Allorhodopirellula heiligendammensis: one gene and its partner. The protein of the gene in region 1 interacts with the protein of each later gene in a pairwise test. Links are inferred from orthologs where the notes say so. Each region holds a gene or a part of one and is shown on either strand. Other genes may lie near its edges.

Region 1 (4,420 bases):
GCTGGCTGCTGGGGCGGCCTTGACCTGACTGGCCGAGCGAACCGCAGCGAGCACGTCGTCACGGGTGATTCGTCCACCGGGACCGGTACCCCGAACACTGGCAAGATCAACACTGGTTTCGCGGGCCAATTTCCGAATCGCAGGGCCAGCAGGGATTGAGCTCGCGTCGGTCGACGCGGCGGCTGGCTCGATCGTCGCGGGAGCTACCGGCGCGGCGGGGGCAGCGGGCTGACTGGGGGGCGTTGCGGCCGGGGCTTGTTTCGCCTGGGGCTGCGGCTCAGCTTTCGGCTCGGGCTTCGCTTCTGCCTTGGGCTCGGGCTTAGGCTCTGGCTTCGATTCGGCCTTGGACTCCGCCTTTGGAGTTTCCGCTACAGGAGACTCCTCACCAGCTCCCTCCGCTGCTTCGACTTCGATCAACACGCCACCGATGGGAACGGTGTCACCCTCGCTGACAGAAATCTTCGTAACTTTGCCGGCGGCATCGGCGGGCACTGGTACAGTAGCTTTGTCCGTTTCCATCTCGACGATGTCTTGGCCCGCTTCGATCACGTCGCCGACGGAAACGAAGATTTCGAGGACGTCGCCAGATTCGATTCCGTCGCCCAGTTCAGGAAGTTTGATTTGCATGAGAAAAAGTAGAAAGAGGATTCAGGTTGGAGGGTGTCAAGCAGAAAGAGCGTTCAACGAGAGGATTCAAAACGAGGCCCATGCGTTCTATTTCTGAACGCTGAACCCTGAACCCTCATTTTCTCTTTCTATGCAAAGTAGGGATCGACTTTATCCGGATTGTAGTCGAGATCCTTGATTGCTTGGGCGACGTCGGACATTTCAAACTCACCCGCTTTGGCTAAACGGTACAGAGTGGCGATCACGATTGACTCAGCATCGACCTCGAAGTGTCGACGCAGTGCCTCACGGGTATCGCTGCGGCCCATTCCGTCAGTCCCGAGCACGTAGTAGTCACCAGGAATCCATGGTGTCAATTGCTCTCCCAGGGCGCGAACGTAGTCGCTCGCGGAGATAAATGGTCCTTCAACACCCTCGAGCGTTTCTTCGAGATAGCTGCGGCGCGGTGTCCCGGTGGGGTGCAGACGGTTCCAACGCTCGCAGGCACCAGCATCGCGGCGAAGCTGCGTGTAACTGGTCACGCTCCAGGCGTCCGAAGCGACGGAGTATTTCTCGGCGAGGATCTCTTGGGCCTTCAGCACTGAATTCAAAATCGCACCACTGCCGAACAGCTGCACGCGTTGTTTGCCGCCGTCGACATCGACGCTCTTAAACTTGTACATGCCCTTGATGATGCCTTCTTGGCAACCTTCAGGCATTTCGGGATGCATGTACTCTTCGTTTTCGGCGGTGATGTAATAAATGCACTGCTCACCATCGGCGAACATCCGTTGCAATCCCTCTTGCACGATCACGACGACTTCATAAGCAAACGCCGGGTCGTAGGCACGCACTGTCGGAAATGCGATCGCATTGAGCAGACTATGCCCGTCTTGGTGCTGGAGACCTTCTCCATTGAGCGTCGTTCGCCCTGCGGTACCACCGACGAGGAACCCCTTCGCTCGCATGTCGGCAGCAGCCCAGATTGAATCGCCGATTCTCTGGAAACCAAACATGCTGTAATAGATAAAGAACGGAATCATGCTTACGCCATGACAGCTGTAGGCAGTACCGGCAGCGTTGAAGCTACTCATCGAGCCGCATTCGGTGATACCTTCCTCGAGAATCTGGCCGTCCTGAGCTTCTTTGTAGTACGAGAGCTGGTCCGAATCGGCGGGCTCGTAGTTTTGGCCCGCATGGGCGTAGATACCGAATTGGCGGAACATGCCCTCCATCCCGAACGTGCGAGATTCATCGGGCACAATCGGCACAACATTCTTCCCGATCTTTTTATCGCGGCACATTGCGATCAGCGTTTGCACCGCCGCAAAAGTCGTACTGATGCTCTTGTTCTCGAGCTTGCTGATGAGTTTGGCGAAGTCGTCCATCGAGGGGACTTCCAGCGTCGGATGGGTCGTCGGCCGACTCGGCAGATAGCCTCCCAGCTCTTGGCGGCGGGCCTGCAGATATTTCATCTCCGCACCGCCGGCTGGCGGTTTGTAGAAGGGGGCATTCCCGACTTCCTCGTCACTGATGGGGATCCCAAATCGTGTGCGGAACTCGAGCAACTCAGCCTCGTTCATCTTCTTTTGATTGTGGGCCACGTTGCGGCCTTCGCCAGCTTCACCAAGCCCATAGCCCTTGACGGTTTTCGCCAGAATCACAGTCGGTTTGCCGTTATTCAGCTCGGTCGCTTGCTTATACGCTGCATAGACCTTTTCAGGATCATGTCCGCCACGACGGATCTTTTCAAGTTTCTCGTCGGAGAGATGCTTCACCAACTCAAGCAGTTCGGGGTATTTGCCGAAGAAGTGCTCGCGGATGTAACTGCCTGGCATCGACGTGTACTTCTGGTACTGGCCGTCGACGACTTCGTTCATGCGTTTGGCGAGCAATCCGGTAGTATCGCGAGCGAGCAATTCGTCCCACTCCCCGCCCCAAATAACCTTGATCACGTTCCAGCCCGCACCGTGGAAAATCGATTCAAGTTCTTGAATGATTTTGCTGTTGCCACGGACCGGACCGTCAAGTCGCTGCAGATTGCAGTTGATAACGAAGATCAGGTTGTCGAGTTTCTCTCGCGATGCCAAGCCAATGGCACCAAGTGTTTCAGGTTCGTCACATTCGCCGTCACCCAGAAACGCCCAAACCTTCTGACCTTTCGTATCTTTCAAGCCGCGGTCATTGAGGTATTCGTTGAAGCGGGCTTGATAGATCGCCATGATTGGACCGAGGCCCATCGAGACGGTAGGATATTCCCAGAAATCGGGCATCAGCCATGGGTGCGGGTAGCTGCTCAAGCCGCCCGCCTCTTCGAGTTCGCGGCGGAAGTTCTCTAGCTTCGTTTCATCGAGCCGACCCTCGACAAAGGCCCGCGAGTACATTCCCGGCGAAGCATGGCCCTGAAAATAAACAGAGTCGCCGGAGTACCCATCCTCACCACGCCCTTTGAAAAAGTGATTGAACGCGACCTCATACAGCGTGGCACTACTCGCGAACGTACTGATGTGTCCACCGACGCCTCCACCCCGTTTGCCGGCCCGCACCACCATCGCCATCGCGTTCCAGCGGATAATGGATTTAATCCGTCGTTCCAATTCCCGGTTCCCTGGATAGGCGGGCTGTTCGTTGGGCGGAATCGTGTTGACGTAGGGTGTCGACGTGTCTGCGGACAGCGGCACACCGTGTTCGGCGGCACGATCACGCAGCTGATCGATGAGAAACTTGACTCGTTCTGGGCCCTGACTGTCGAGCACGTATTCGAGTGAACTGAGCCATTCCTGTGTTTCGTATGCATTGACGTCAACGTCAGCGGAACGTTGCAATTCGCCGAGCTGTTGGGCGACTTCGTTTTGGGCGACTTCGACTTCGGCGACGTTTTTAGAATCGGACATCAATTACGGGAAAAACCCGGCCTCTGGGAACGTGGTCAAAAGCTGCGGTAGTTGCGAAAAAACTCGGAAGCCCCTTACTTTACTCACTCAACCCGGTTTTCAACAAGGTATGTAGTCTCTGCGACTATGATAAACTCGCGCGATGAAGTCAGATAAAACCAGTGCGGAAGATGCGTCCGAGGTTGGCGGAGCATGCAACGAACCGGAGTTGCGTCCGGGGACGACGTGGCAACGCATCTCGGGCGGCCCCGATGGGGCTGCATTTGTCTCAGCAGGCTCCGGTCGGGGTGGCGAAATGCCACACCCCGCCCTCATCAAAGAGCTGCGCGTGCTGTCTGGAATTGCCGGAAACCCAGCCCGTTTAAGTGACTTGCGATGGCGTCTGCGGCTGATCGAGCTCGCAGCGCATCCCTCAATTCGCAGCGTTCTCGCAGAGTCACTCGATCAAAACCCGCCAACGATCATACTCTCCCTGCCAGGGGATATCGATCCGCGGAGGCACCGCCTGAGCGATCAAATCGACGGGCTTTCACCCCGTCATCGCATCGCCTTGGCGACAGATCTCGTCGATGCCCTCGCAGCCGCCCATCGTGTCGGCTTGCGTCAGGAAAGCCGGCTCGTCGAGTGCATCCTCGCCGCTCCTGGTAGCAACGGTGAATTCATCACCGCAATTGACCTTACGGGGCTGCAGGTTGGTGAGCACATGGGAGCTACGCAGCAGGTTTTACCAACCTCACGCGACGTCGAGCTGGACGAATTGCGCACGCTGATGCGAGCGTTATTACTGCCCATCTTCACAACCGTCTCTGGCATCTCACCTACCTCCTGGGGGCGTGAAATTGACTGGGATGACCTTCAATCGCTCATCGCCAATGATGAGGAACACGATGAATCCAGCCCTCCAACGCTGTCACGCTGGC
Region 2 (3,407 bases), on another replicon or contig:
CTGCGAGAAGGCGACGTCGTCGTTGACTTAGGTTGCGGCGGCGGCATGGACGTATTTTTGGCTGCCAGGAAGGTCGGAGATACCGGCAAGGCGATCGGCATTGACATGACGCCCGATATGCTGGACCGGGCGCGAGCAGGTGCCCAGAAGTGCGGGCTGCAAAACGTCGAGTTCTATCAGTCCAACATTGAGAAACTTCCGCTGCCGGATGATTCCGTCGATTGTGTCGTCAGTAATTGTGTCATTAATTTAGTGGATGATAAACCAGCTGTATTCCGCGAGATTCTGCGTGTATTGAAGCCAGGCGGCCGCGTCGCGATCAGTGACATCGCACTCAAACAGGAATTGCCCGAGGCGATCAAGTCGAGCGTCGAAGCTTATGTGGGTTGCATTTCAGGTGCGATCATGATCGATGAGTACCGACAGGCTCTGATGGATGCGGGATTCGACGCGGTCACGGTCACTGATACCGGGGCCGACCTGAATGTTTACGCCGAGGCCAGCGCCAGCCAGTGCTGTGGGGCAGCGGAATCCTGTGGCGATGACGCATCACTGCACGACGGACTGGCGGAGGTATTCGGTTCGTTTGACGTCAACTCATACGCGGCGAGTGTGCGCGTCCACGCGATTTCCCCGGGCGGTACCGCTGAGCCAGGCAGCGCGGTCCCACGGGACAACGCGGTCAGCCAGGCCGATGCGGTCACAGCAACAGGGCACTCGGTGGTGCAGGTCTTCGACAAAGCGATGTGTTGCTCGACGGGCGTTTGCGGTCCCCAGGTCGATCCGGTGCTACCAAAATTCGCCGCAGATTTGGAATGGCTGAAGTCTCAGGGGCACAGTGTGAAACGATTCAATCTGTCGCAAGATCCTGCGGAGTACGCTCAGCACGACGTTGTCAAACAGATGCTTGCCGATGACGGAGTTGAATGCTTGCCGCTGATAATCGTCGATGGACGCGTCGTCAGCCGCAGTGAGTACCCCACACGTGAGAATCTTGCGATGTGGACGGGGACGAAGCTAAAACCACAGCTTGGCCTACCAGTCACTGAGCCTGGTGGATGCTGCAGCGGCGAATCCGGTTGTTGCTGAGGACCGCCCTGTTTCGCTTCCGAGAACCGCATTGATGTGGAGAAACTCGAAAAGCGTTTCGTCGATGCAAGCTGGTCGAAATCGCTATGGTTTGAGCCACACGACTGGCTTGCGTCGCTTGGGAAAGAGTTCTTTACACAGCCCGCACTGTGTGCCATTGCAGCCGCGGGCGGTGCAGTGCTCACGGCCATAAAAGATGATTTGGAGATGCAGTCGATTCCAGGTGGCTTCGGGGAATAGTTTTTTTAAATCCCGTTCCGTTTGGACCACGCTTTTTCCTGTAGTGAGGCCCCATCGCTGAGCCAAGCGGTGGATGTGGGTATCGACCGGAAATGCCGGCACACCGAACGCTTGCGACATCACGACGCTCGCAGTTTTATGTCCCACACCAGGTAACTTTTCGAGTTCCTCGAAAGATTGGGGGACTTGGCTGTCGTGCTGCGTGACCAGAATTTCCGATAGTCCCGCGAGTGATTTTGCTTTTTGCTTGGAGAGACCAAGGGGGCGAATGATGTCGAGAATCGCCGGTTCACCGAGCTTCCGCATCTGGTCGGGAGTTCCAGCGACCTGGAACAGGGCCGGGGTGATCTCGTTGACCTTCTTGTCCGTGCACTGGGCGCTGAGGAGCACCGCGACGAGCAAGGTAAATTCGTCCTGATGTACCAGCGGGATGGGCGGGTCGGGATAGTACTCGTCCAATCGCTGCATCAACAACACAGCTCGCTCCGATTTACGCACGGCAAAACTCTAGATTTGGTAGTTCAGTTCCGGTGCCAGCGCATCCTTTGCACCCTCACTGCCCCGCACTCGCAGTTGTGGAGTTTCCACCAGCACGGTGGTGCCGGGGGAGACGCTTCGTGTCAGCCACACACTCGAACCGATGACACTGTCGTGTCCAATCACGGTGCGGCCGCCGAGGATCGTGGCATTGGCATACACCACCACATTGTCTTCGATGGTGGGATGTCGCTTTTGGCCGCGAATCAGTTGGCCGTCGCCATCGGTGGGGAAGCTTACTGCACCGAGTGTCACGCCTTGATACAACTTGACGTGCTCGCCGATCTCGCAGGTCTCACCGATGACCACCCCGGTGCCGTGATCAATGAAGAAATAGTCTCCAATCGTTGCGCCGGGGTGGATGTCGATCCCTGTCTGTTGGTGTGCCCATTCCGTCATCATCCGCGGAATGAAAGGGACTTCAAGTTGTGTTAATTCATGGGCGATGCGGTAGACCGTGATGGCTTCGAAACCGGGATAGCAGAACACGATTTCGTCCGTCGTTTGGCATGCGGGGTCGCCTGCAAACGCAGCCTCTACATCGGTGGCAAGGGTTGCGCGGAGTTTCGTGATGCGTTTGAGTAGCTCGATCGTCATCGCTTGCCCCTTGGCTTCGAAATCGATCTCCTCGATGCAATCGTTGTGCTGCTCTTTGACGCGTTTCTCGTGTCGCAGCGCCCGGCCAATCTGCACGGTAAGTTGATCGTGCAGGGAATCGATCAATCCGCCGACGTGGTAGCGAATATTGCCGGCGTGGAGGTTCGTGTTGCGACGGTAGCCAGGATAAAGAATATCCTTCAGGTCGAGCAGGATCCGAACGACCGCCTCGTAGCTAGGTAGAGGGCAGTGACCGAGGTGATTGATCGCATCGTCGGCCGTATAGGTCGCAACGATTTGTTCGGTCAATTCGGGCAGAGATTCTTTCAGCCGAAAATCGGATGCCATGACAAACCTACCTACACCTTGCGACAAATGAAGGAGACAAACTTCATAGGAAGGGACCCTTGTCCCGTCCGAGACCATTAATGTGCCCGAGCCCCGTTTCTCGTCCGAGCCCCTTGTCTCGTCAGGGACATCGGTCCCGACCGAGCTCGATACGCTCACTCGGGACACCGGCCTCACGCTACACAGCTCGCGGCGTTTGGCTGATCGGTTGCCTTGATCCTAAGCCAGACCCCACTGTCTCGAATAGGCCCGCACGCCGGGAGGCGTTACCGACGATTCAGGGGCCGATCGATGGCGGATTGGCCATCAGGAAATCACGTGGGCCACGGTGCGTGTAGTACGGATATGCCACTTGTGCCGAAGGTGGTCCGGGCGTGAACGGTTGTGCTGCGGCCGCACTTCCGGCGTGGTGTCCCAGAAAACCTGGATTCAGATGCGAACTGTAGTCCAGTCCACCTTGCTGCCAACCGAGTGGTCCGGCGGTACAGCCGAGCCGGCCACCGGGACAGTTCGGGCATCCGCCGTTCCCGCAGGTATTGCAGCCCGCGTTGCACCCATTGTTGCATTCGCCGTTGCAGGCGGATTGATTGCCGGTG

What was found.
Region 2: the proteins of aceE (region 1) and nth interact in binary tests that used the Escherichia coli proteins (3 or more experiments, as listed by UniProt). The link is inferred for Allorhodopirellula heiligendammensis from one-to-one orthologs.

Annotation. Positions count from the first base shown.
Region 1 is NZ_SJPU01000001.1:697,902-702,321, reverse strand. The notes cover bases 556-3,893. They hold aceE (pyruvate dehydrogenase (acetyl-transferring), homodimeric type), read right to left. Parts: upstream 3,501-3,893; coding sequence 756-3,500; downstream 556-755. Other genes in these bases: Poly21_RS02710 (protein kinase domain-containing protein), read left to right, coding at 3,643-3,893; Poly21_RS02720 (2-oxo acid dehydrogenase subunit E2), read right to left, coding at 556-627. Also shown: more of Poly21_RS02720, read right to left, coding at 1-555; more of Poly21_RS02710, read left to right, coding at 3,894-4,420. UniProt on the Escherichia coli protein: Component of the pyruvate dehydrogenase (PDH) complex, that catalyzes the overall conversion of pyruvate to acetyl-CoA and CO(2).
Region 2 is NZ_SJPU01000010.1:15,904-19,310, forward strand. What follows is about bases 1-2,866. They hold nth (endonuclease III), read right to left. Parts: upstream 1,828-2,866; coding sequence 1,174-1,827; downstream 1-1,173. Other genes in these bases: arsD (arsenite efflux transporter metallochaperone ArsD), read left to right, coding at 1-1,089; Poly21_RS25990 (serine O-acetyltransferase), read right to left, coding at 1,837-2,811. Outside these bases: Poly21_RS25995 (hypothetical protein), read right to left, coding at 3,089-3,407. UniProt on the Escherichia coli protein: DNA repair enzyme that has both DNA N-glycosylase activity and AP-lyase activity. The DNA N-glycosylase activity releases various damaged pyrimidines from DNA by cleaving the N-glycosidic bond, leaving an AP (apurinic/apyrimidinic) site.